Regions from separate parts of the Lactobacillus helveticus genome, predicted to be linked through region 1. Evidence: predicted binding sites of a transcription regulator. Region 1 holds the regulator's gene; each other region holds the start of a gene.
The links. The regulator NrdR, encoded in region 1, represses ribonucleotide reductase genes. The targets are predictions, from matches to a motif close to ACACNATATATNGTGT.

Region 1 (6,309 bases):
CAATTGTTAAAGAAATTCTTGATTATCGTCAAATTGCTAAAATTCAATCAACTTATGTTAAGGGCTTGCTTGATGTAATCCAACCTGATGGTCGTGTTCATACGCGCTATTTACAAACCTTAACTGCAACTGGACGTTTATCTAGTGTTGATCCTAACTTGCAAAACATTCCAACTCGTACTGAGGAAGGCAAGCAGATTAGAAAAGCGTTTGTCCCAAGTGATCCTGATGGCTATATTTTCTCTTGTGACTACTCACAAGTTGAACTCCGTGTGCTCGCCCATGTTTCTGGTGATCAAAACATGCAAGAAGCCTTCAAGACCGGGTATGACATCCACTCACACACCGCGATGAAGATCTTCCACTTGGAGTCACCGGATGAGGTAACACCACTGATGCGTCGTCACGCCAAGGCAGTTAACTTCGGTATCGTCTACGGTATTTCCGATTATGGTTTGTCCAAGAATTTAGGTATTTCTAGGAAACGTGCGCAAGAATTTATCGATAATTATTTTGAACAATATCCTCAAATCAAGGATTACATGAATAAAGCAGTACAAGAAGCACGTGACAAGGGCTATGCGGAAACGATCATGCATCGCCGCAGATATTTGCCAGATATTCATGCTAAGAAATACACTGTCCGTGCTTTTGCGGAAAGAACCGCCATTAATTCTCCAATTCAAGGTTCAGCTGCCGATATTATCAAAATCGCTATGATCAATATGCAAAAGAAGTTAGATGAACTTCATTTGAAGACTAAAATGGTAGTGCAGGTACATGACGAATTGATTTTTGATGTACCAAAGGATGAACTGGAAACAATTAAAAAGATTGTACCTGAAGTAATGCAATCAGCTGTTAAGTTAGATGTGCCTTTGATTGCTGATTCTGGTTGGGGACACAATTGGTATGATGCAAAGTAGGTGATAAAATGCCTGAAATGCCGGAAGTTGAAACGGTTCGAAGAACTTTGATTCCTTTAATTAAAGGAAAAACTATTGAAAAAGTGATTTTGTGGTATCCCAAAATCGTAGCGACAGATCATGAAAAGTTTTTATCTGAATTACCTGGTAAAAAAATCATTGATATTGATCGTTATGCTAAGTATTTGCTTATTCGTTTGAGTGACAATTTGACGATTGTTTCTCATTTGCGAATGGAAGGGAAGTACCATCTAACCACATCTGATGCGCCTAAAGATAAACATGATCATGTTGAGTTTATTTTTACGGATGGAACAGCCTTACGGTATAATGACGTGCGCAAGTTTGGTCGGATGCAATTAATTTTAACTGGAACTGAAAGGCAAACTACAGGGATTGGCAAATTAGGTTATGAACCAAATAGTTCTGAATTTACATCAGAATATTTGGTAAATGGCTTAAAACGTAAGAAGAAAAATATCAAAAATACTTTGCTTGACCAGTCAGTAGTGGCCGGCCTTGGCAATATTTATGTTGACGAAGTCTTGTGGCGGACTAAGATCCATCCCTTGAGTCAGGCTAACAAAATCCCTGCTGAAAAAGTAATTGAATTGCATGATCAGATTAACCAAATTATTACCGAAGCGATTAAATTGCAAGGTACGACTGTCCATTCCTTTTTAAATGCAAATGGTCAAGTTGGCGGCTTTCAAAGTAAGTTGCAAGTCTATGGCCATGTAGGTGAACCTTGTTCGGTTTGCGGCACGAAGTTTGAAAAAATTAAGGTTAATGGTCGAGGTACCACTTTTTGCCCTCATTGTCAGGTGATTTATAAATGAGTTATGTATTAGCATTAACGGGTGGAATTGCTACTGGTAAAAGTACAGCTGATGACTTTTTTAGAAAGAAAAATATTCCAATTATTGATTGTGATCAAATTGCCCATGAATTAATGGAACCTGGCAACGCATCTTGGCAGGCAATAAAAGATCATTTCGGGATGGAGTACTTAAATTCCGATCAAACAATAAATCGTAAGAAGTTAGGGCAATTAGTTTTTAGCAACAAACAAGCACTATCTGAATTAAATCAGGTGACGCATCCCTTAATTTTCGATAAAACAGTAGCAAAGATAAAAGAATATCGAGATTTTGCTCTTGTTATTTTAGATGTACCAGTATATTTTGAAGCAGGATTAGACAAAAAACATGTAGCTAATGGCGTACTGGTAATTACGCTTCCTGAACAATTGCAGATTGAGCGGTTGAAAAAGCGCAATAATTTAACTGATCAGGAAGCAATTAATCGCATTAATAGTCAAATGCCGTTAGTTGAAAAAGAAAAAATGGCCGATTTTGTAGTTGCAAATACTGGTAAAATAAAAGAATTAGAAAATAAACTAGAACAGATATTAATTAAGATCAGGGAAGAGGAATAGCTATGGAATGTCCAAATTGTCATCAAAATGCCTCCCGCGTTATTGATTCACGTCCTAGTGATGAAAACCGTGCAATCAGACGACGCAGAGAGTGTGAAAATTGTGGCTTTCGTTTTACAACCTTTGAAAGAATTGAAACAGCACCTTTGCTCGTAATAAAAAATGATGGTACGCGTGAACCATTTAATCGCAAGAAAATTTTGCATGGCGTAATGGCTGCAGGTCAAAAGCGTCCAATCAGCAGTGATCAATTCGAGCAGTTAGTTGACCATGTTGAAAATAAAGTAAGAAAACAAGGCATTAGTGAAATTTCTTCTAAAAAGATTGGACAATACGTTATGGACGAATTAGCTGATCTTGATGATGTGGCTTATATTCGTTTTGCATCTATCTATCGTGAATTTAAAGACATGTCTAGCTTCATGAAGACAATGGAAGATATGATGGCTAAGAAAGGTAAGGGCAATTAGTCATGTTTGAGACTGCTGATCCCAAGCATCTTTACTATGTGGCTAATCGTGTCAGACTTTTTCCTGAAGATGAAAAAGTTTTGATTAAGCTATATCAACCATTAGTAGGAGCAGTGGCAGTAGCACTATATCAAACTTTGATTCAAAATTATGATCCTTATGGCATCATTTCGGATTCTAAGGGGATATATTCGCTACAAGAGCAGTTAGACTGCAGCTTAAAGCAATTATTTAATTCACTGCATAAATTAGAGGCTGTGGGATTGGTCCAAACATTTTTGTCTGATAATGTGTTCAATAATGTTTTAGTCTTTAAATTGTTGCAAGTCCCAGCTGCAGATAAGTTTTTTGCAACGCCACTTTTGGCTAGTCTATTAAAAGAAAAAGTTGGTGTACCGACTTTTCATGATTTAAGTCACGCTTTTGCTCAAGATGCTAAGTTAAAAGAAAAGCCGATAAAAAACGCGAAAGATGTATCTGCTAACTTTTTTGACGTTTTTCGTTTGCCTGGCGATGAAGCGATTACTCCATCTAGTGATGTAGTGCAAGCTGCTCAAGAAAATAAAGTTCATGAAGTTGAAACTGCTAAAGTGAATGATCACGATAGTATTGATTGGGATTTCATTAAGCAAGAATATAGCAGATATCAGATTCCAGCTAGTGAAATTGATCTTAACAAAGAACAAATTCGTGGTTTGATTCAAACATATGGCTTGTCAGAAAAAGAATTTGTAGATGAAAGCTTGCCGTGTCTTCATGGCTCTTATAGCTTAAATATGCGTGATATCAGTAATACTTTAGCTGAAAATTATAAGAGAACCAATACAAGAGAAAATGTACAATCTCAATTAAATGAAGGTCGGAAAAAGGCACTAGCTGCAATTAAAGATATGGACGATAATGATAAAAAACTATTAAAAGCAGCTAATGAGAGTTCGCCTGCCGAATTTTTGTATAAACTTAAAACGCAAAAAGGCGGTATAACTAGTGCTAATGAGAAGCAGATCATTAATAATTTGCATACGCAGTACGGTTTGCCTGAAGATTTGATTAATATTTTGACTTATACATGTTTAACATATGATACCGTGGTGAGCTCGAATTTAGCTTATAAAATTGCTAACGATTGGCTCCAACATGGTGTTGCCACAGCGGTACAAGCTTTGCAATATGTGAAAAAACGGCGCAATAGTTTTGGCAAAAAGAGACCAGTTCGAACTTATCAAAAGCGAGTTGAAAAAGGCACTGACTGGAGCAAGAAAAAGGCTGATAGGGATGCTGGCATTTCTACTGAGCAACTGAAGAATTTATTTAAAGATTTGAACAATAAATAAAAGTCAAAAATAATTGGAAGTAGGTGAAAAAATGGAGCCAATTGACAAGGTAATTAAAAAGATTGTAAAAGAACGCAATTTAGGCGATGAGCAATCTTTGATAAGTCAGGCTTTGCATGATCCTGATGTGCAAGCGTTTCTCACTGCAAATGCAAATAAGATCGATCAAAAGATGGTTCAAAACAGTATGTCTAATTTATACGAATATTATTCTCAAAAACATACTGCAAATAAAGTGATGGCAGGATATGCGCCCCAATTATTTTTAAACGGCAAGGTAATCGATATTCGGTATGTTCCTACCAAGGCAAAATTAGCTCAAGATCGCAAGCAAGCAGCTGAACGAAGATTGCAATTAATTGATGTTCCAACTCGCCTGCATGATGTAAGTTTAAGTGAAATTGATGTAAATGATGATCGTAAGCAAGTTTTGACTTTAATCTACGATTTCTTGAGAAAATACAAGCAAGATCCTCATGTGCAAGGCTTATATTTATCGGGAGATTATGGTGTAGGCAAGACATATATTTTGGCGGGATTGGCTAATTATGTAGTTACAAATATGAATAAAAATGTGGTCTTTTTACACGTGCCTACTTTTATTGCAGGTTTGGCAAGTCATTTTGATGACAATAGCTTGCAAAGTGAAATTCGTCGTTTATCTGAATGCGATTTATTGATTTTAGATGATATTGGTGCTGAAAGTCTTAGTCAATGGTCACGAGATGATGTATTAGGCGTAATTTTACAGGCGCGCATGGATAATGTTTTACCGACCTTTTTTTCATCTAACTTGGATATGGAAGCATTAGAATCTCATTTTGAAGAAACCCGCAATGCCACTGATCCGGTAAAGGCTAGAAGACTGATGCAACGTGTACGCTTTTTAGCTAAAGAAGTAGTAGTTTCTGGACCTGATAGAAGAAATTCTTTGCATTAATTTTGAAAAAGGTCTTGCATCTGAAAGTTTCGTGCGTATAATGAGAGTTAATTAAGCGAGACATGATGGTTTTCGATTCAGAGAGAAGAACCTTGTTCTGGAAGTTCTTCAATAGAGAATCACCCCAATTGCTTATTCCCAAAGTTGTTAATTTTAGGTTGGATGCCTTTATCAATCCATAAAGAGGTTAGATTACGCTAACCTGAATTTCGGGTGGAACCACGCTAATTAACGTCCCAGTGCATTCTTGCACTGGGACTTTTTTTATTATAATTTTTCTGGAGGAAAATATGAGTTTTTCAATTACTTTGCCTGATGGCTCAAAGAAAGATTTTGAAGAAAGTTTAACTATTGCTGACTTAGCTCACAACATTGCAACTTCACTTGGTAAGGCTGCTGTTGCTGGTAAGGTTAACGGTGAACTTAAGCCCCTTGATTACAAGCTTGATAGTGACAGCGAAGTTGCTATTATCACTAATAAAGACGAAGAAGGCTTAGATGTTTTACGTGCTACTGCTGCTTTTGTATTTGAAGCTGTAGCTAAGCGTGAATATCCTGAACTTCGTTTAGGTGAACATGTAGCTGACGAAGGCGGCTTCTATGTTGATACTGATAAGGATGACCAAATTAAAGTTGGTGAATTACCAAAGCTTGAAAAAGCTATGCAAAAGGTAATTAAGAACGGTGAAAAGATTGAACACGTTCAAATTGCTAAGTCAGAACTTGAAGATCTTTACAAGAATGATAAGTTCAAGAGCGAAGTTCTTGCTAAAGTTGAAGGCGATACTGTTGATGCCTACAAGCTTGGTGATTTTGTTGACTTTGGCTTCGATGCTTTGCTTCCAAACACTGGTAAGATTAAGCAATTTAAGTTATTGTCAGTAGCTGGTGCTTACTGGTTAGGTAAGTCATCAAACCCAATGCTTCAAAGAATCTTTGGTACTGCATTCTTTAAGGAAGCTGATTTAAAGGCTGACCTTAAGCGTCGTCAAGAAATTAAGGAACGTGACCACAGAACTATTGGTCGTGACCTTGACCTCTTCTTCGTAGATCCTAAGGTTGGTGCAGGCCTTCCATACTGGATGCCAAAGGGTGCTACTATTCGTCGTGTTGTTGAACGCTACATCATTGACCGTGAAGTAGCAGACGGTTACCAACACGTTTACACTCCAGTACTTATGAACCTTGATGCTTACAAGAC
Region 2 (6,309 bases), 530 kb from region 1:
CTTGCTCGACAAAGCCACACTACTTAACGAAAAACTTTTACAAAAACTGCCAGATAATTTTCCTACTATCATAGTTGGATTACTATTCGCGATCTTCATTATTCTATTGTTGGCACTTTTCTTAAATACCGATCTAGGGCAAGCTTTTATTGCCACAGGCGATAATGAAAAAATGGCTCAATCATTGGGAATAAATACCGATAACATGAAGATTCTCGGTCTAATGCTGTCTAATGGTTTAATTGGGTTAGCTGGCGGATTATTAGGGCAAAATGGTGGTTACGCCGACGTTAACATGGGAATTGGAACGATGGTTATCGGTTTGGCCGCTATTATCATCGGTGAAGTTGTTTACGGCAACCTCTCTTTAACAGCTCGACTAATCGCTGTGGTCATCGGTAGCATTATTTATCGATTGATATTACTTTTAGTATTGCAGCTCGGTTTCAGTACCAACGATTTCAAGTTGATCTCTGCTATCATTCTAGCTATCTGCATGATGTTGCCTTTATTTGAGAAAAAATTTCACGCTCGTAAATTATTGAAAAAAGGTGTGACTAAGCCATGAGTACAATTTTAGATTTACAAAATATCACTACCACAGTCAATGTGGGAACTAATGAAGAAAAAAATATTCTCAAAAATATCAATTTAAAAATAAATGATGGCGATTTTATTACTCTACTTGGAACCAACGGGGCCGGAAAGTCCACCCTGCTTAACATTATCAACGGTTCTGTTTTTCCCACCAGCGGGAAAATTATTTTAAAAGATCGCGATTTAACTAATTTATCTGAGGTAAAACGAGCAAATAATATCGCCCAGGTTTTCCAAGATCCCAAAATGGGAACCGCACCTAGAATGACCGTTGCCGAAAATTTGCTTTTGGCGACTAAACGAGGTCAACGACGCGGTTTGCGTATGCGCGGATTGGATCAGCATCTAGAAGATTTTAAACGCGAAACGGCTCAACTGCCAAATGGATTAAATGAGCGCTTAAATACTTTTGTTGGCAATTTATCTGGTGGTCAAAGACAAACTCTCAGCTTTTTGATGGCTACTATCAAAAAGCCTGAATTACTGCTGCTTGATGAACATACCGCTGCCCTTGATCCAAATACCAGTCGGCAACTCCTAGAATTAACTAATAAAGTAGTTAAAAAAGAACATTTAACTTGCATCATGATTACTCACCAATTAAAGGATGCTATTAAATATGGCAATCGCACTATTATTTTAAATAGCGGAAAAATTGTTTTGGATGTTAATGGACAAGAAAAAAAGAATTTAACTGAAGAAGATATTTTGCAATACTTCACCGATTAGAATTTAAATCCAGATGTTTTAATAGGCAGCTGGATTTTTTATAACAAAAATTTTTGTTTTTTATTTTTGCGATTTTTCTAATCAAAACTTAGCATAAACGTTATTATAGCAAGTTTTTGCGCCGTCTATTTTCTTTTTAAAAAAGTTTTATTTTTCCCTTACATTATATAACATGTGTTATATAATAAAGATGTAAGGAATAAGGGAACGAAAAGTTCCAACAAGTTAAAGTGATTTAGAAAATAGAGGTATTCATTATGTTAGACTCAAATAAAATTGTTAAAGTTGTTTCAGTTGTAGTTGCTTCAATTAGTTTCATGGGTATTGGTTCTGGTGCTGCTCAAGCTGCTAGCTTCACTGCTCCAAAGTTAGGTGTTTCAGAAGTTGCTCCTACTAACCCAGCAATTAAAAAAGGCAACAAAATCTTTGTAGTTGTTAAGGACACTAAGAATCAAAAAGTTAACGTTTTAAACGCTAATGGTAAGAAGACCAGCAAGAAAGTTGCCATGGGTTCAACCTTCACTGCTAAGGCAGTTAAGAAGACTAATGGCAAGAAGATCGTTAAGATCAACAAGAGTCCAATGGTTGAACGTTAAGGACTAATCAAAACAAATAAATAATTCTAAACATAATGAATATCTAAAAAAGGACTTAGCAGTCGATGCTACGCCCTTTTTGCTTCACCAAAATCTTTGATTTTTTCTAAAATCATCTCAGTTGATAATCCACCTTTTCTAATTTGGAGTAAAATAATTGGCATAGAATTAAAATAATTGGCATAGAATATGGAGGTATGAATTATGCTTTCACTTATATTAGCCATCTTGTTAATTTGGCTATTTTTCAAATTAGGAATCGGCTTAATTAAAATCTTTTTCTTTTTAATTACAGCCGGATTAATCTTTGTATTTTGTGCCTATCTCCTTGTCCCATTTTTAGTATTATTGCTAATTGGTGGGCTAGCTTGGGCTGTAATCAGATAATCAAAAAGAGACCTCACGGTCTCTCTTTTTTTACATCTTTTTCAATTCTGAACTAATTAAATTAGCCAATATTTCATATCCCTTATCGCCAAAATGCAGGCCATCATTCTTTATTCCCCGAGAAATCATGCTTAAATCGCCTGCATCTATCATTGCCTGGCATAAATTGGCATAACGAAAATGATATTCATCTGCTACTTTTTTAACCACTCCCGTATATTTTTCAACCAGCTTATTGTTGCGTACATGTTGCTTCTTCTCGTCTACTGCTGGCGGTGAAATGAGCAATACATGTGGCGGATAATACTGGCATATTACTGCCGAAGCAATTAATTGCATATTTCTTTTAAACTGCTCTAACGGAACCTGCTTATGCGTTGCCAAGTCGTTTGTTCCTAACAAAATCACCAAATTATCGCATTTCTTCACGCTCAATACTAACTCATTTAACCGAGCAAAAAATGCTCCGGAATTAATTCCCGAAACCGCAGTATTTTCAATCTGAATCTCAGGCAATATCTGCTTTAAATTCCAGTTAATATGTGGCTCGGTCTTCCCTTCATATCGAGCAATAATGCTATCACCTGTAAGTAGTACTCTCATTTTGCTTTAGCTTTCTTATCTTTTTTGGTAGATTTGATATTTAAAACATCTAATAAAAACGTAAAGATTGGAACTCCTACAATCAATCCCCATGTACCCCAAAAGTGTTCTGCTACAAGAAGCACTAAAAAAGTATAGAAAATTGGCAATTCTGTCTTGCTGGCCATAAATTTAGGATTAAGAACATAAGCTTCGATTGCGTGAATAATCATGATCATGACAAAAATATAAATTACATAGCGAATTCCGCCTACAGAATACCCGACTATGCTCAATGGAATTAACGAAATAATCACACCCGCAACTGGCACCAAGCTCAAGATAAATACCATTAATCCTAAAGCCACAATCTGCGGCATTTTTATAATAGCCAACCCAATCATCGTAAGGGCTGTGTTACAGATTGCGATGAAGAATTGTGCTTCCAAAACTACGCCGAATGTATTAGTAAACTTTTTGCCAAAATAGCGAATATCTTCAAACAACCATTTTAAGTAGCCACTTTTAACAAATAGGCTTGAGAATTCTCGCATCTTTTTTAATTCGATTGTATAAAAGAAGCTCAAAATCAGCGACATGAAAGTAGTAATCATCAAAGTACCAATACTTGTTGCCGTATGAAATGCGAACGTCATGGCATGTTTTGCCTGCGTGATGATCTCGTTTTTGCTGATATAGTGCGTTGCGTATGACAACAATCTCGACGATTCATCGGATTCATAAAACGCCATTACGGATTTAACCATCTTAGAAATTTGCCCCACTAGCATCGGCATGTAGACCATTATGAAAAAATACAGCAACGCTAAAATAATTAGATATGTCACAACAACGATCGCACCAGTTGGCATCTTGGGAACATAACGCTGCACTAAGTGAATCAAATGCACGATGACATAAGTAAAAATAAACGTTAACAAAATCATATTCATCATCGCACGCATTTCATAAAGAAAAGCAACAATTATCAAAAATACTACAAACCTACGCAAAGGAATATTATTCTTGAATTTTTGCCAAGCAGTATCCATAACTCAACCTCGTTTTCTTTAACTCATATGTTTGATTGTATCATTCCTAATTTTTTCTTGTCATTTCTATATCACTTTCCACTAAAAAATTTTTTAGCATTTTTGATCCCTATTCTAAAAATATTTGTATTTTACAACTCAAACCTATTCACAATAAATTAGTTTTAAACCACAAGATATTGTGGTACATTTAGATATGTATTCATACATGATGTGTTTATGAAACGGAATAATTTACTTAGGAGTGGAGAAATATGCCAGCTACTAGAATCACACTAGATTCAACTTTTATTGATCAAGTGAAACATGAAATCAAACCTCATTGGGGCGAATTGGGATGGGTTACCTATAAAAGAACCTACGCCCGTTGGCTACCTGAAAAAAATAGAACGGAAAACTGGGATGAAACAGTCAAACGGGTAATTGAGGGCAATATCAACCTCGACCCTCGTCTTCAAGATTTACCTTCTCAAGATGTCATTGATGAATTAACTAACGAAGCACAAAAATTGTTCCGCTTAGTTTATAGCTTATCTGCAACACCATCTGGTCGTAATCTTTGGATTTCAGGAACCGACTATCAAAAACGCAATGGAGATTCACTGAACAATTGTTGGTTCATTGCCATTCGTCCTCAAGCATACGGCGACAGTCATATTGTTCCTACTTACATCGATAAGCGTAAAGAAGCTGTTTCCATGCCATTTTCATTTCTTTTTGATCAATTAATGAAAGGCGGCGGCGTTGGCTTTTCCGTGGTTGACGATAATATCAATCAAATCCCTCAAGTTGACCATCAAGTCGATTTATCCGTTGTCATTGATAAAAATAGCAAATCCTACGATGCATCCCTCAAAGTAGGCGCAATCGACAAGGCTGAATGGGAAAAGAATAATTCTGACTTAGATAATGTAATTTACTACAGAATTCCCGATACCCGTGAAGGCTGGGTGCTCGCCAACGCTCGCTTGATTGATTTGCACTTTAACGACACCAATCCAGATCAAAAAACTAAATTAGTCTTGGATATCTCCGATATTCGACCTTACGGTGCTAAGATTCACGGCTTCGGCGGCACTGCTTCTGGTCCAATGCCATTAGTCGAAATGTTCTTTGACATTAACAATGTGATTAATGAACGTGTTGGACAAAAGCTAACGGCTGTTGATGCCACGGATATCTGTAACCTCATCGGTAAAACAGTAGTTGCCGGCAATGTCCGTCGTTCAGCTGAACTTGCTCTGGGTTCAAGCGATAACCAAGATTTCATCAAAATGAAGCAAGATAAGGAAAAACTTTATCACCACCGCTGGGCCTCAAATAATAGTGTCGCAATCAACTCTAAATTTAATAATTATGGTCCGATCGCTGACGGTATCATGCATAACGGCGAACCTGGCATAGTCAACCTCGACTTATCACGCAACTATGGGCGAATTGCCGATGGCTATCAAGCAGGCATTGATGACGACGTCGAAGGTACCAATCCATGTGGCGAAATTTCCTTAGCTAACGGCGAGCCATGCAACTTGTTTGAAGTATTTCCATACATTGCCGAACAACAAGGCTGGGATTTAAAGGAAGCCTTTAGCCTAGCTGCTCGTTACACTAAACGCGTAACTTTTAGTCATTACGATTGGGAAGTTTCTAGAAATATTATCCAAAAGAATCGCAGAATTGGTGTCTCCATGTCCGGTATTCAAGACTGGCTTTTAAATGATTTAGGTCATCGCGTAGTCACTGGCTTTAAAGATGCAACTGATAAGGAAACTGGCGCTCCAATTAAAAAGCCTATCTATGATCCTCAAGGAATTAAGATGGTCGATGGACTTTATCACGCTGTCATTGCCGCTGATAAGGCCTACAGCGAAGAATTAGGAGTTAATCCATCAATTAAGCACACCACGGTAAAGCCTTCTGGTACGGTGGCTAAATTGGCTGGTGTGTCCGAAGGGATGCACTTCCACTATGCTGGTTATTTGATTCAAAGAATTAGATTTCAAGCAAGTGATCCGCTTTTGCCAGCACTAAGAAAATGCGGTTATCATACCGAGCCTGACATTTATACTAAAAACACTATTTGTGTAGAATTTCCTTTACGTGCAGCTCACGCTGACAGCAAAAACTTCGCTTCTGCTGGAACTGTTTCAATTGCAGAGCAATTTGCGACTCAAGCCTTTTTGCAAACATATTGGTCAGATAATGCGGTCAGCTGTACCGTTACTTTCCAAGCTAACGAAAGCAATCAAATCGCTCCTCTTTTGCATCAATACAGACATACCATTAAATCAACTTCACTTTTGCCTTACTATGGTGGCTCACTCAAGCAAGCTCCTAAGGAACCTATTAATAAAAAGACCTACGAA
Region 3 (6,309 bases), 620 kb from region 1:
GCCATGATGTTTCCCTCCTAAAAATATATTATTAAGTGAGTTCATGTAAGCCTTTACAAAAATTATAATATCTCTTTTGAATTAATAATTCAATACTGTTCAAAAAATAATTTAAAATTCACATTTTTTAAATTTAAAATTCACATTAATTAAAGAGAGCTTATCAAAATATAAGGTTAATTTACCTAAGTACTTATTTTTTTAGTAATAGCGTTATCTGCTTTATTTTTAGATAACTTTAGCCTTAATAAAAAATGAAGTATAATACGCGTGGTGCTAGTTAAATCGTTCTAGACAATAAGCCAAATTATAAGCTAAAATTGCAATTTCTAACCGGCTTTGAAAGCCTATCAGACTACGTGCTCGATTGTTCTCGGCATTGTAATAGGGCAGAAGCGAAAAGTCGCTTTCAATTGTTCTGCGAATAGCCATCAATTGATGATCATTGTGCTTTTTAGCTCCTGTCATATTTTTACGATATGGTGTCCAAAGTTCATAACCCATTTGTTTTAGCTGTTGATGCAGTTCTTTGCCTAAATAGCCTTCGTCGCCAAGAAGATAGTAATTAGATGGATGGGTATTTTCCATCAGTTCAACTGTCTCCCTGGCATCATGAACTGATGCTTTTGTTACGACATAATCAAGAATGTAACCGTCATCGCTAACAATGGCATGAACTTTGAAACCATAAAAGTAAATTTTCTTGGTGGCCTTATAACCAATGTTGGCATAACCGCCAAAAATTTTAGCACGATAGTTGCGAATTGGGTGGCAAACAGGTACCGGAAAGCTGTCAATGATCAAGAACTGTCCATTCAGGTCAACCTTTTTATTCATTTCTTGCCGTATCTGATAAATCAATTGCAATAGCTGACGTGAACGTCGATTAAAACGTGAGTGTGATAAACAATTGAAACATTCACAGAATCTTCTTTGTGATTCAATTCCTGTCTTAGCTTGCCAGATAAGTAAAGCCAAAATCAGACTGTCCGTAGTTTTAATTTGATCAATATTTCGCCGATGAGTAAACTCAGCCGGTGCATACAAACGATACCAGTGCCGACAAATTATCACTAAATCTTTAAAACTAACTTGTAAATGGTGGCTAAAACGCTTAAGGCAGTTCAATCAGATCAGACTCTTTTCTTTTTGATACTACAACTTGAGTCTAGTCCGATTGGACTTTTTTATTAACTAAAACGATTTAACTAGCACCACGCGTAGTATAATTCATTTTTTTAAATTTTTCTGCTCCAATTGAATCATATTTCATTCCTATTCGATTTTTCACTTCTACCCTTGACTTTTTTGCGTGAAACAGAATTAAAAAAGAGCTTGTGTGCCACAATATCTCGTATTAAACTTATTAATTGTACAATATCTGGTATTTAAGAAAGAATGTGATTCAAGTTATTGTTGTAAGCGGGCCAATTGGAGCCGGGAAATCCAGTTTAACCAGTATTTTAGCAGAACATTTAGGTACGCAAGCATTTTATGAAGGAGTCGACAGCAATCCTGTTTTGCCGCTCTACTATAAAGATATGAAGCGTTACACTTTTTTACTTAACACTTATTTGCTTAACCACCGTTTAGCTCAAATCAATCAAGCTATTCAAGATAAAAATAGTGTATCCGACCGTTCTATCTATGAAGATGCACTTTTCTTCAAGATGAACGCTGATAGCAAGGTTGCAGATCCTACAGAGTTTAAGATCTATGACGACTTGCTTGAAAACATGATGGAAGATACCCCAGGCAACCCTAGCAAGAAGCCTGACTTGCTTATCTACATCCATGTTTCACTTGATACCATGCTTGATCGTATTAAAAAGCGTGGTCGTTCATTTGAACAAATCAGCACAGATCCAGGTTTGAAGGATTACTACGCTAGATTGCTCAGATACTATGAGCCATGGTATGAACAATACGACGCTTCTCCTAAGATGGCTATTAATGGTGACAAACTTGATTTTGTTTCTAGCATGGACGCCCAAAGAGAAGTATTAAAGGAAATTGATGAGAAGCTGCACGAAATCGGCAACTTATAAGACTGAATAAAAAGAAGGAACGTGATGACAGTTATTGTTTTAAGCGGGCCAATTGGAGCCGGAAAATCCAGTTTAACAAGTATTTTATCTAAATATTTAGGCACTAAGCCATTTTATGAAAGTGTTAACGACAATCCAGTTCTGCCACTCTTTTATGCTGATCCTAAGAAATATGCTTTCTTATTGCAGGTATACTTCTTAAATACGCGTTTTCACAGCATCAAGGATGCTCTTACTGAAGATAACAACGTCTTAGATCGTTCTATTTATGAAGATGCGCTCTTTTTCCAAATGAACGCTGACATCGGTCGTGCAACTTCAGAAGAAGTAGATACTTACTATGAATTGTTGCATAACATGATGAACGAGCTTGAAAGAATGCCTAAGAAGAACCCAGACTTGCTTGTTCATATCAATGTTTCATATGACACCATGATTAAGCGAATTAAAAAGCGTGGACGTCCATATGAACAATTAAGTTATAATTCAACTTTAGAAGACTATTACAAGCGTCTGCTTCGTTATTACAAGCCTTGGTATGAGAACTATGATTATTCGCCAAAGATGGAAATTGACGGTGATAAACTCGATTTCATGGCTAATCCAGCCGATAAGCAAATAGTCTTGGATCAAATTACAGATAAATTAAAAGAAATGGGAAAGCTCCCTGAAGATTGGAAAAAGCCAACAGATATCCAAATCGAAGCTTAATTTCTCGGAAAATAATGGCTCTTTGTCAAATCCTGTTGATAGAGAGTAAATGAATAGAATCAAGCGGCCATTAAAAGGCTGTTTGGTTCTTTTTCTTTAAACAAGTTTTCCTCTAAACGAATTCTGGTTAAAAGATTGATAAAGTTAGAATAGCCGAAGGCTGTTCGCTCATTTTGTTTGATTTTGCGATTGAAGCCTTCAAGGCAGCCATTGGAGTAAGTCAAAGCTGCTCCGTTGAGTACCGCTTTTAGATTATGTTTGAAGGTTAGCAGCGTTTTATGCATTAAAGCTCCAATGGAATCTTTGCTGGCAATTAATGATTCAATTTTCTGAGTATCGCCGTCTTCAATCGCCTTAATAAAGCTCTGCATCAGATTATATGAGTTTTCTAATGTAGTGTTGGCACCGATACCCTCCATCACTACTTGCACTTGAGTTAGGCAATCTTTATAATGCCAATTATAGCGAGGATGAATCTTTTCGAGTTCATCATACTTTTTTAAATATAGTTTCCAGGGAGATTTGAGCAGCTGATACTCTCTGGATTTCTTGTCAAAGGTCTTCATGGTTCGAACTCTTAATGAATTGAATGATCGAGTGAGCATCTGAATCATGTGGAAGCGATCAATGACAATCTGTGCATTAGGAAAACAGGCTCTAACGATATCTTGATAGTAAAAATTAAGATCCATCGTGACCGTTTTAACGTTGGCTCTAGCTTGGGGTGAGAAACGACCAAAATATTTAAGCAGGGTCTTCTTATAGCGTGTTCTAAGAATCTGAACGACTTGATGATTGTCACCATTTAAACAGATAAAGTGCAGCTGACGATCAACGCCCTTGAACTCATCAAAAGCTAAATGAGCTGGCAAGTATTCATAGCTGTCAAGAAAATGATGCGAACAGCTGCCTAGAACTCTTTGGACGGTATTGACAGAGACATTGTTTTCTCTAGCAATGCTGGTCATGGAACTGTCTTCAGTCAAAGCAGATAATACCTTCAGTTTGGATGCATTAGAAATAGAGCAGTATTTGTTTACTAATTCTGATTGAGCCATTGACCAGCGATTGCAATCGCGACATTTAACTCGCTGTTTAGCTAGTCTGATAATTACAGGATGACTAGCATTAGCTGTCAAATAGTGAATATTAGTAATCAAATGACCATTATGCAGGAGAGCCAAGGAGCCACAGCAAGGGCAAGCGGGTTGAATTAATTCGGCTTCATAGATTTTATGCTTCTTCATTTGAACCATCTTGTAGAAAAAGCTCTTAAAAATAATATTTTTATCTTTAATATCAAGCGCAAATTTAATACAATTATTTAAAGAGGACATAGTACACACCTTTACTTATAAAATGTTTAGTGGAATAGATTTTTTATTACAGAGGACTATGTCCTCCTTTTTTATTGCAATAAAAAACCTGTTAACAGCTTATCATATTGATAAGCAATCAACAGGAAAAATTATAGAGCCAAAATAATAAACCGCATAGAAATTCTATGCGGTTTTTCTTTATTCAAATTTTGCTAATGCTTCAGCAATGCCATCATGATTATTGTCCAGCGTCACGTGATCTAAGCCGATCTTCTCTTTTAATTCTGCAGGTGCATTGCCCATCAGAACAGGATGCCCTACTTCTTCAAGCATTTCTTCATCATTATAGTTATCACCAAAAGCAATGCAGTCTTTTAATGGCACCTTGTATTCTTCAGCTAAGATTTTTACTGCACTTGCCTTGCTTACGCCTTTTAATACTACTTCTAGTAAAGTCCTAGATGATCTTACAAAGCTAAGATCTGGGAACTTTTCAGTCAATTCTTTTTGCATGCGATCAAGTTCTTCTGACTTACCCATGATTAAGGCCTTATGCACGCCCTGCAATTTTTCAATCTGATCAACAGTCGTCGGAGCAGCTTTAACATCGACAATTTCTTCTTCGTGTTTGACCAGCGGACTTTTTTCTTTAGCACAATACCAAACATACCCACTGTAGATATTCCACACTGATCCATTATTTTGTTCATCCACGTAACGACAAATTGCCGCAGCCTTTTTCGCATCGAAAAAGCGCGTAATTAAAGCTCTACCGGTTTCATCTAAAGCCAAGGCACCGTTATAGGCAATCATTGGGAAAACTGTTAGAATTTGGCCTACTGCAGTAGTAATTCCCTTAGGAAGTCGTGCCGAAGCCGGAATAAAAACGTTCCCCTTAATAATCTGCTGGCGGATTGCATCACGCGTTTTAGGCGTTACCTTCAATTCGTCATTAATCAATGTGCCATCAATATCTGAAAAAATAAGTTTTGAGGACATTTACTCACCTTTATTCTGTTTATTTTTACTATTTCTTATAGTTAAGAATAATGCTTAGAAAATAAGAATGAAAGCCAATACATTGATCAATATTATTAATTTTTAGTAGCAAAAGATAATAAAAAATCTATTATTTTTATTAATAATTCGTGTTTACATTTTTAAAAAGCAATGTTAAAGTATAGAAGTTGTGTTAAAGGAGCAAAAACACGAACATTAATTTTGGAGAGAGAGAATAATGTATTTTATCAAAAACTACTTTCAATTAGATAAATATAAGACCAGCATCAAGGTCGAATTTATTGCTGGTTTAACTACGTTTATCAGTATGTCTTATATTTTATTTGTTAACCCTAGCGTTTTGGGAGCTAGTGGAATGAATACAGGTGCCGTCTTTACCGCAACAGCCTTAGCAGCGGCTCTGGGTACTGCCATCATGGGTATTGTCGCTAACTATCCTATTGGTGAAGCACCCGCTTTAGGTATTAACGCCTTCTTTGCTTACACCGTTTGTATCGGGATGCATGTTAAGTGGCAAACAGCCTTAGCCAGCGTCTTCGTTGCTTCAATTCTTTTTATCTTGATTACTTTGTTTAAATTAAGAGAAAAGATCATTGATTCAATTCCAGCTGACTTAAAATTCGCTATTTCTTCTGGTATTGGTTTGTTCATCGCCTTCTTAGGCTTGCAAAATGGTAAGTTGATCGTTGCTAACAAATCAACCTTGGTTGGTTTAGGATCACTGCACGATCCCCTTGTTTGGATCACTATTTTCGGTTTATTAGTAACGGTTATCTTAATGATTTTGAACGTGCCTGGTGCGATCTTTATCGGCATGGTGCTAGCTGCAGTTTTTGGCATCTGCACTGGTCAAATTGCATTACCACACAAGATTATTTCTACTGCACCAAGCTTAGCTCCAACTTTTGGTCAAGCTGTCTTCCACGTTAAAGATATCAATACTGTTCAAATGTGGATCGTAGTTCTTACTTTCCTATTAGTTACATTCTTTGACACTGCAGGTACATTGATCGGTTTGGCTCAACAAGCTGGTTTCATGGAGAACAACAAGATGCCACGTGTTGGTAAGGCTTTAGCTGCTGACTCTAGTGCCATGGCCGTTGGTTCTATTCTTGGGACTTCACCAGTTGGTGCGTTTGTTGAATCAAGTGCTGGTATTGCCGTTGGTGGTCGTACCGGATTGACCGCTGTCTTCGTAGCAATCTTCTTCT
Region 4 (6,309 bases), 430 kb from region 1:
ATCTCGGGGTAATTACTGATACTCACTTTAAAGATAAAGATAGTGTTGATTTCTATGGCTGGAATGGTTTGCAGCATGTCCAAGAATTTTCTTATTTAGAAAAGTTTGGCTTACTAGATCTGAAAGCACATCTTGGCGACTGGATCGACGGCTCTGATGCTGGTTTGATTGGCGAAAGCGAGCTTATTAAATTAAAAGATTCATTTAAATCAGATAAAGTTCCGTATTTGAATATTAAGGGAAATCATGATGAAAATGATAAGTTTGACGAGCATCATGATCTTAAAGCCTCATTCCCTGAAAATGAGTTTGAAAATATTATGTGGCCTGATATGTATCGTCAAAAGGGCATTCACTATGTTTCTCGTCAACATGGCGTAGCTTATTTTGATATTGATGATGTTCGCGTGGTTTCCGTTAATACTTCAGATGTGCCATATATTTTGGATAATAAAGGTCATAAACGTTACGATAATAAGATTACTTTAGCAGTACGTGAAGACCAGATTGAAGAAATCATTGAAATTCTCACCAAGTCTTCTAATAAAAAAATTGTTTTCATGAGTCATGCTAATCCAATTAATCGTAAAGGCTCGAATGCATTGAAATACAATGGTCGTTCACTGCATGAATTGCTCGTTGCCTTTAATCAACGCGAAAAAGGACGCATGCATGCTAGCGAAGGTGAACCAGCAGAATTTCGCTTGTCTAATTACTTTGATTTCACTAAGGTGAAAAATGCTCGCATTATAGCCTACTTCTGTGGTCATCGTCATCGTGAAGATCAATATCGCATTAACGGTATTCAATATATCCTGTTCAATTGCTCAGCTTTAATGGGCCCAAATCATTCGTTAACAACTAAATATAATAAAAACTTGAACCGTAAAATCGATCATAATAATGAGTTTGCGGGATACATTGTAAATATTGATTTGAAGCGTCATCGAATTCAATCGTTTGGTTATGGTGCAGCTTCAAGAAGACGCGTTTACTTTATTTAGTTAAAGAATGGTAAAGCCATTTGGCTATTACAAGTCTTTAGCTTATAATAAGAAAGTTAACGTGAAAAAATAACTAGATATAATTTTAGAGAGATTAACTTAGGGGAATTTGACTATGTGCGGAATTGTCGCATTTTATGATCCAAAAATAAATGAAAAACAAGCTGTCATTGGTAAGATGATGGCGACGATCAAGCACCGTGGACCTAGTTCCGACGGTTATTACACTAATGATGAAGTTGCACTTGGCTTTAGAAGATTATCAATTATCGATCTTCGATGCGGAAGTCAACCAATTTATAATGAAGATAAAACTAGAGCAATCATCTTTAATGGTGAAATTTACAACTTTAAGCCATTAAGAGAAGAATTAATTAAAGCTGGACACGTTTTTTCAACTAAAGCAGATACTGAAGTTCTTCTTCATGGATATGAAGAATGGGGCATGGATGGCCTTCTTAAGCGTGTACGCGGAATGTTTGCTTTCCTTATTTGGGATGACAACAACAAGACCCTTTATGGTGCACGTGACTTCTTTGGTATTAAGCCAATGTATTACAGCAACCAAAATGGCCACTTGCTAGTTGGCTCAGAACTTAAGAGTTTCTTGGAATTTCCAAAGTTCAAGCGTGAATTAAACGTAGAAGCTGTTAAGCCATACTTAATGAACCAATATAATGACCTTGAAGAAACCTTCTTTAAGGGCGTTTACCGTTTTCCAGCTGGGCACTGGTTCGAATACAAAGATGGTGAAATGAAGACCCATCAATATTGGGATGCCGAATATAAAGAAAACAGCTTAAGCTTTGAAGAAACTTTAAAGCGAATCAACGATGATTTAAAGGAAACTGTTGATTTATACAGAAACGCTGATGTTAAGGTTGGTGCATTCTTATCTGAAGGTATCGACTCATCATACTTGACTACTTTGCTTAATCCAGATGATGTTTTCTCTGTCAGCTTTGATGATTCAACTTACGATGAAGCTTCAAAGGCTAAGGCCTTAGCTGATATCAATCACTGGACTTTCTTTAGTGACAAGGTAGACGCTGATGAAGCTATGCGTGACTTCCCAGAAATGCAATACCACATGGATGAACCTGATGCCAACCCATCAATCATTCCTCTCTGGTACTTGTGTAAGTTAGCTCGTAAGCATGTTACTGTTGCTCTTTCTGGTGAAGGTGCCGATGAATTGTTTGCTGGTTACGTAAACTACGGGATGCACACTCACAATGACATCATTAAGGTCTTTACTAGTGAGTTAAAGAAATTGCCTAAGAAGAAGCAAGTGAAGTTAGCTCATAAGATTAAGAAGATGCCTAACTTCCCAGGTAAGGTTCACATGTATACTAATTTGGCTGAACCAAGTGAATTTTATGTAGGTCAATCAGTCATCTATGACATGGATTACCCAACTATCTTTACTTCTAAGGATGCTAATAGTATTTTGCAGCCAACTTACCGCAATAAATTGACTGTTAATGGCATTTACCAAAAGGACTTCAAGAAGGTTAAGAACATCGATAACGTTAAGCAAATGCAATACATTGATTTGCACCACTTTATGCTTAATGATATCGAACAAAAGGCTGATAAGATTTCAATGGCTCACTCACTTGAAGTTCGTGTGCCATATCTTGATAAGAAGATTGCAGAACTTGCTAACTCTATTCCAACTAAGTACTTAGTTAACCGTCATGATACTAAGTATGCTTTGCGTAAAGCTTCAGAAAAAGTCTTGCCAGATGAATGGGCTAAGCGTCCAAAGCTTGGATTCCCAACACCAATCAAGCAATGGCTTAAGGAACCACGTTTCTACAAGCAAGTTCGTAGTTTGTTTGAAGAAGAATTCGTTAATGATATCTTTGACCAAAAGAAGATTATTAAGTTGCTTGATGACAACTACGAAGGTGACGGCTCACACAGAAGACAAATCTGGGCTATCTACACCTTCCTTGTTTGGTACAAGTTGTTCTTTGTTGATTACGAAAATACTGTTAAAAAATACCAACATGTTCAACCTGAAGTTGCTAATTTAATTTCACAAGGCAAATTACTATAATTTAGGGGTTTAATTTAGGATAATGACTAAAAAATTTACACCAATTTTACTTGGTAGTGACATTAATGTTTATGGTATGGCTCGTTCGTTTAATGAAGCCTACGGTATCAAAGTAAAAGCTTTAGCTGACGTTCAACTTGCTGCAACGCGTTATTCCAGCATTGTCGATGTTGAATTGCACCATGGCTTTAGTAGTGATCCAACTTTCATGGATGTAATGCACAAGAAGATGGAAGAATACAAGAATCACGAGGAACCAGTAATTCTGATTGCCTGTGGTGACGGTTATGCGGAACTTTTAGCTAAGCACAAGGAAGAATTGAGCAAGGTCTTCATTGTTCCTTATATTGACTATGACTTGCTTGAAGTTTTAATTTCAAAAGAAGGCTTCTACAAGACTGCAGAAGAATATGGCTTGCCATATCCTAGGACTAAGATCATTACTATGGATGACTATAAGTCTGAAAAGTATTTGGATGTGCCATTCGACTTTCCTGTAGAACTTAAGCCAGAAGATCCTGTTTCATGGCTTAAATGTCAATTTGAAGGTCGTAAAAAGACTTTTGCTATTCAAGATAAGGCTGAATTTAAGGACATTGTTACCAAGATTTATACTCATGGCTACAAGGCTGACCTTATTTTGCAAGACTTTATTCCAGGTGATGACTCTAACATGCGTACATTGAACGCATATGTAGATAAGAATCACCAAGTAAAGATGATGTGCTTAGGTCACCCACTTTTGGAAGATCCAACACCACAATCAATTGGTAACTACATGGCTATTTTGCCAGAATACAATGAAAAGTTGTATGAACAAGTTCAACAATTCCTTGAAAAGTTGAACTACACTGGTATGGCTAACTTTGATATTAAGTACGACCCAAGAGATGGCGAATTCAAATTCTTTGAAATCAACTTGCGTCAAGGTCGTTCTAGCTTCTACGTAACCTTGAATGGCTACAATTTAGCTAAATGGTACATTGATGATTATGTAGAAGATGCCTTGAAGGACAAGGAAACTATTTACGGCAACAAGCTTGAATCTAAGTACAAGTTATGGCTTGGCGTACCTAAGAAGATCTTTAATGAATATGCTTTTGAAAATGAATACAAGGATAAGGCTGATGAATTAATTCGTGAAGGTCGTTATGGTACAACTGTCTTTTATGATAAGGACAAGAGCTTCAAGCGCTGGTTGTTAATGAAGTACATGTTCCATAATTACTACAAGCGCTACAAGACTTACTATGAAGTTAATAAGGGCAAGATCTTCAAAGAAGAGAATGCTAAATTAGATAAATAATGATAATTAAGGTCACCGAAGTTGTTTCGGTGGCTTTTTTGCTTGCCATGGATTTACAACATTGCTTGGATGTTCGTTTTGAATATTATCATAATGTTGATTGAAAAAGCTCAAGCTAAAAAATAAATAGAAATTAATATTATTTGAGGGATGAAGCAATTTGAATTGCTTCATCTTTTTTTGAAATTATTTTTGCATAAATTATTCCCTTAAGCGCGCTGTTTTGGCTAATACAAGATATACTGAGCTATATTTGAATATAATACAAGATGTTGTGTCTATGGTATAATTTAAATACGATATTTTGGAGTGATGATTATGCTTAAACGAGAATTTGACTATCAAAAAGAAACAGAATTAAACTTACCAACTACCTTTATCAAGCGTGATGGGGCAAAATATCCATTTGAAATTTTTAAATTGAAAATGGTTTTGCATAACTTAGATCTTGATGATGAAGCAGATGCCGTGATTGAGAAAATTGCGGCTAAATTGACTGGTGCTACTGTGAAAGCAGAAGACGTAGCGCACGCTTTTAAGGAAAGCCTGAATGAATTGGGCTATCTTGATGAGGCTAAGGCTTATGTAGATTACCGTAAGCAAGATGAAAAGAATTGGCTCAAGCAAACCGATACGCGTACTAGACTTGAACGCATGGTGAATGGTGATCCAACGATCGTTAACGAAAATGCTAACAAGGATAGCGAGGTCTTCAGTACCCAGCGTGATCTAACGGCTGGTACGGTGGGAAAGACTGTTGGTTTAACCATGATGCCGCAACATATTGCTAAGGCACACTTGCGCGGCGATATTCACTGGCATGACTTGGACTACACACCGCTTTCTCCAATGACTAACTGTTGTCTGATCGATTTTAAGGATATGCTTACTAACGGCTTTAAGATCGGTAACGCTTATATGACTAGTCCTAATTCAATCAATGTGGCAACGCACCAAGTTACCCAAATTATTACTAACGTTGCTTCTAGTCAATATGGTGGTTGTTCATTTGATCGTGCTGATGAAGTGCTAGCTCCATTTGCGGAAAAGAACTACCAAAAACATTTAAAAGATGCGGCCGAGTTTATTGATGATTCTGAAAAAGTAGAGCAATATGCTAAAAAGCAAACCAAGAAGGACATCTATGATGCAATGCAGGGGCTTGAATATGAGATCAACACCATGTTTTCTAGTCAGGGTCAAACGCCATTTACTACTTTAGGCTTTGGTCTTGGTACTTCTTGGATTGAAAAAGAAATTCAAAAAGATATTTTACGCATCAGAATTAAAGGTCTAGGTCGAGAAAGAAGAACGGCTATTTTCCCTAAGTTAGTTTTCACTATTAAAAAAGGATTGAACCTGCATCCCGGTGATCCCAACTATGATGTCAAAGAGTTAGCTATTCAATGTTCTACCAAGAGAATGTACCCAGATGTCTTGATGTACGACATGATTAAGAAGATTACAGGTTCATTCAAGGCACCAATGGGCTGCCGTTCATTCTTGCAAGGTTGGAAAGATAAAAATGGTCATGAGGTCAACTCAGGTAGAATGAACTTGGGTGTAGTTACCGTGAACTTGCCTAGAATCGCTATGGAAAGCCACGGTGATAAAGAACTTTTCTGGAAGATCTTTAATACTAGAATGCGGACATGTCATCAAGCTTTGGCATTTAAGGGACGCCGTGCAATTCAAGCTAAGCCTGAAAATGCGCCGATCATGTACCAATATGGTGTCTTTGGCAAACGACTCAAGCCAGGGGATGATGTAAACGAATTCTTCAAAAACGGCCGTGCTACTATTTCTTTAGGCTACATTGGTCTTTACGAAGTCGGCACCGTTTTCTATGGTCCAGACTGGGAACACAATGAAGAAGCGCATGATTTTACAATTGAAATTGTTAAAAGAATGCATGACTTGTGTGCTAAGTGGGA

Region 2: the regulator NrdR is predicted to act here: its motif matches at 4,113-4,128, upstream of nrdJ (ribonucleoside-triphosphate reductase, adenosylcobalamin-dependent).
Region 3: the regulator NrdR is predicted to act here: its motif matches at 1,343-1,358, upstream of AADV52_RS08325 (deoxynucleoside kinase).
Region 4: the regulator NrdR is predicted to act here: its motif matches at 4,638-4,653, upstream of nrdD (anaerobic ribonucleoside-triphosphate reductase).

The regions. Positions count from the first base shown of each region.
Region 1 is NZ_CP151471.1:130,938-137,246, forward strand. Features, by position in the region: gene polA (DNA polymerase I) at 1-926, shown strand, start outside; gene mutM (DNA-formamidopyrimidine glycosylase) at 935-1,765, shown strand; gene coaE (dephospho-CoA kinase) at 1,762-2,364, shown strand; gene nrdR (transcriptional regulator NrdR) at 2,367-2,834, shown strand; gene AADV52_RS00830 (replication initiation and membrane attachment family protein) at 2,837-4,168, shown strand; gene dnaI (primosomal protein DnaI) at 4,200-5,108, shown strand; gene thrS (threonine--tRNA ligase) at 5,399-6,309, shown strand, end outside.
Region 2 is NZ_CP151471.1:1,717,085-1,723,393, reverse strand. Features, by position in the region: gene AADV52_RS08765 (ABC transporter permease) at 1-568, shown strand, start outside; gene AADV52_RS08760 (ABC transporter ATP-binding protein) at 565-1,326, shown strand; partial or broken gene AADV52_RS08755 (hypothetical protein) at 1,584-1,929, shown strand; gene AADV52_RS08750 (hypothetical protein) at 2,127-2,309, shown strand; gene AADV52_RS08745 (SGNH/GDSL hydrolase family protein) at 2,340-2,912, opposite strand; gene AADV52_RS08740 (AI-2E family transporter) at 2,909-3,943, opposite strand; gene nrdJ (ribonucleoside-triphosphate reductase, adenosylcobalamin-dependent) at 4,198-6,309, shown strand, end outside.
Region 3 is NZ_CP151471.1:1,633,154-1,639,462, forward strand. Features, by position in the region: gene AADV52_RS08315 (glucose PTS transporter subunit IIA) at 1-8, opposite strand, end outside; gene AADV52_RS08320 (IS982 family transposase) at 277-1,128, opposite strand; gene AADV52_RS08325 (deoxynucleoside kinase) at 1,401-2,048, shown strand; gene AADV52_RS08330 (deoxynucleoside kinase) at 2,073-2,759, shown strand; gene AADV52_RS08335 (ISL3 family transposase) at 2,819-4,096, opposite strand; gene AADV52_RS08340 (Cof-type HAD-IIB family hydrolase) at 4,277-5,077, opposite strand; gene AADV52_RS08345 (NCS2 family permease) at 5,316-6,309, shown strand, end outside.
Region 4 is NZ_CP151471.1:1,820,843-1,827,151, forward strand. Features, by position in the region: gene AADV52_RS09275 (metallophosphoesterase family protein) at 1-1,004, shown strand, start outside; gene asnB (asparagine synthase (glutamine-hydrolyzing)) at 1,120-3,069, shown strand; gene AADV52_RS09285 (carboxylate--amine ligase) at 3,092-4,375, shown strand; gene nrdD (anaerobic ribonucleoside-triphosphate reductase) at 4,694-6,309, shown strand, end outside.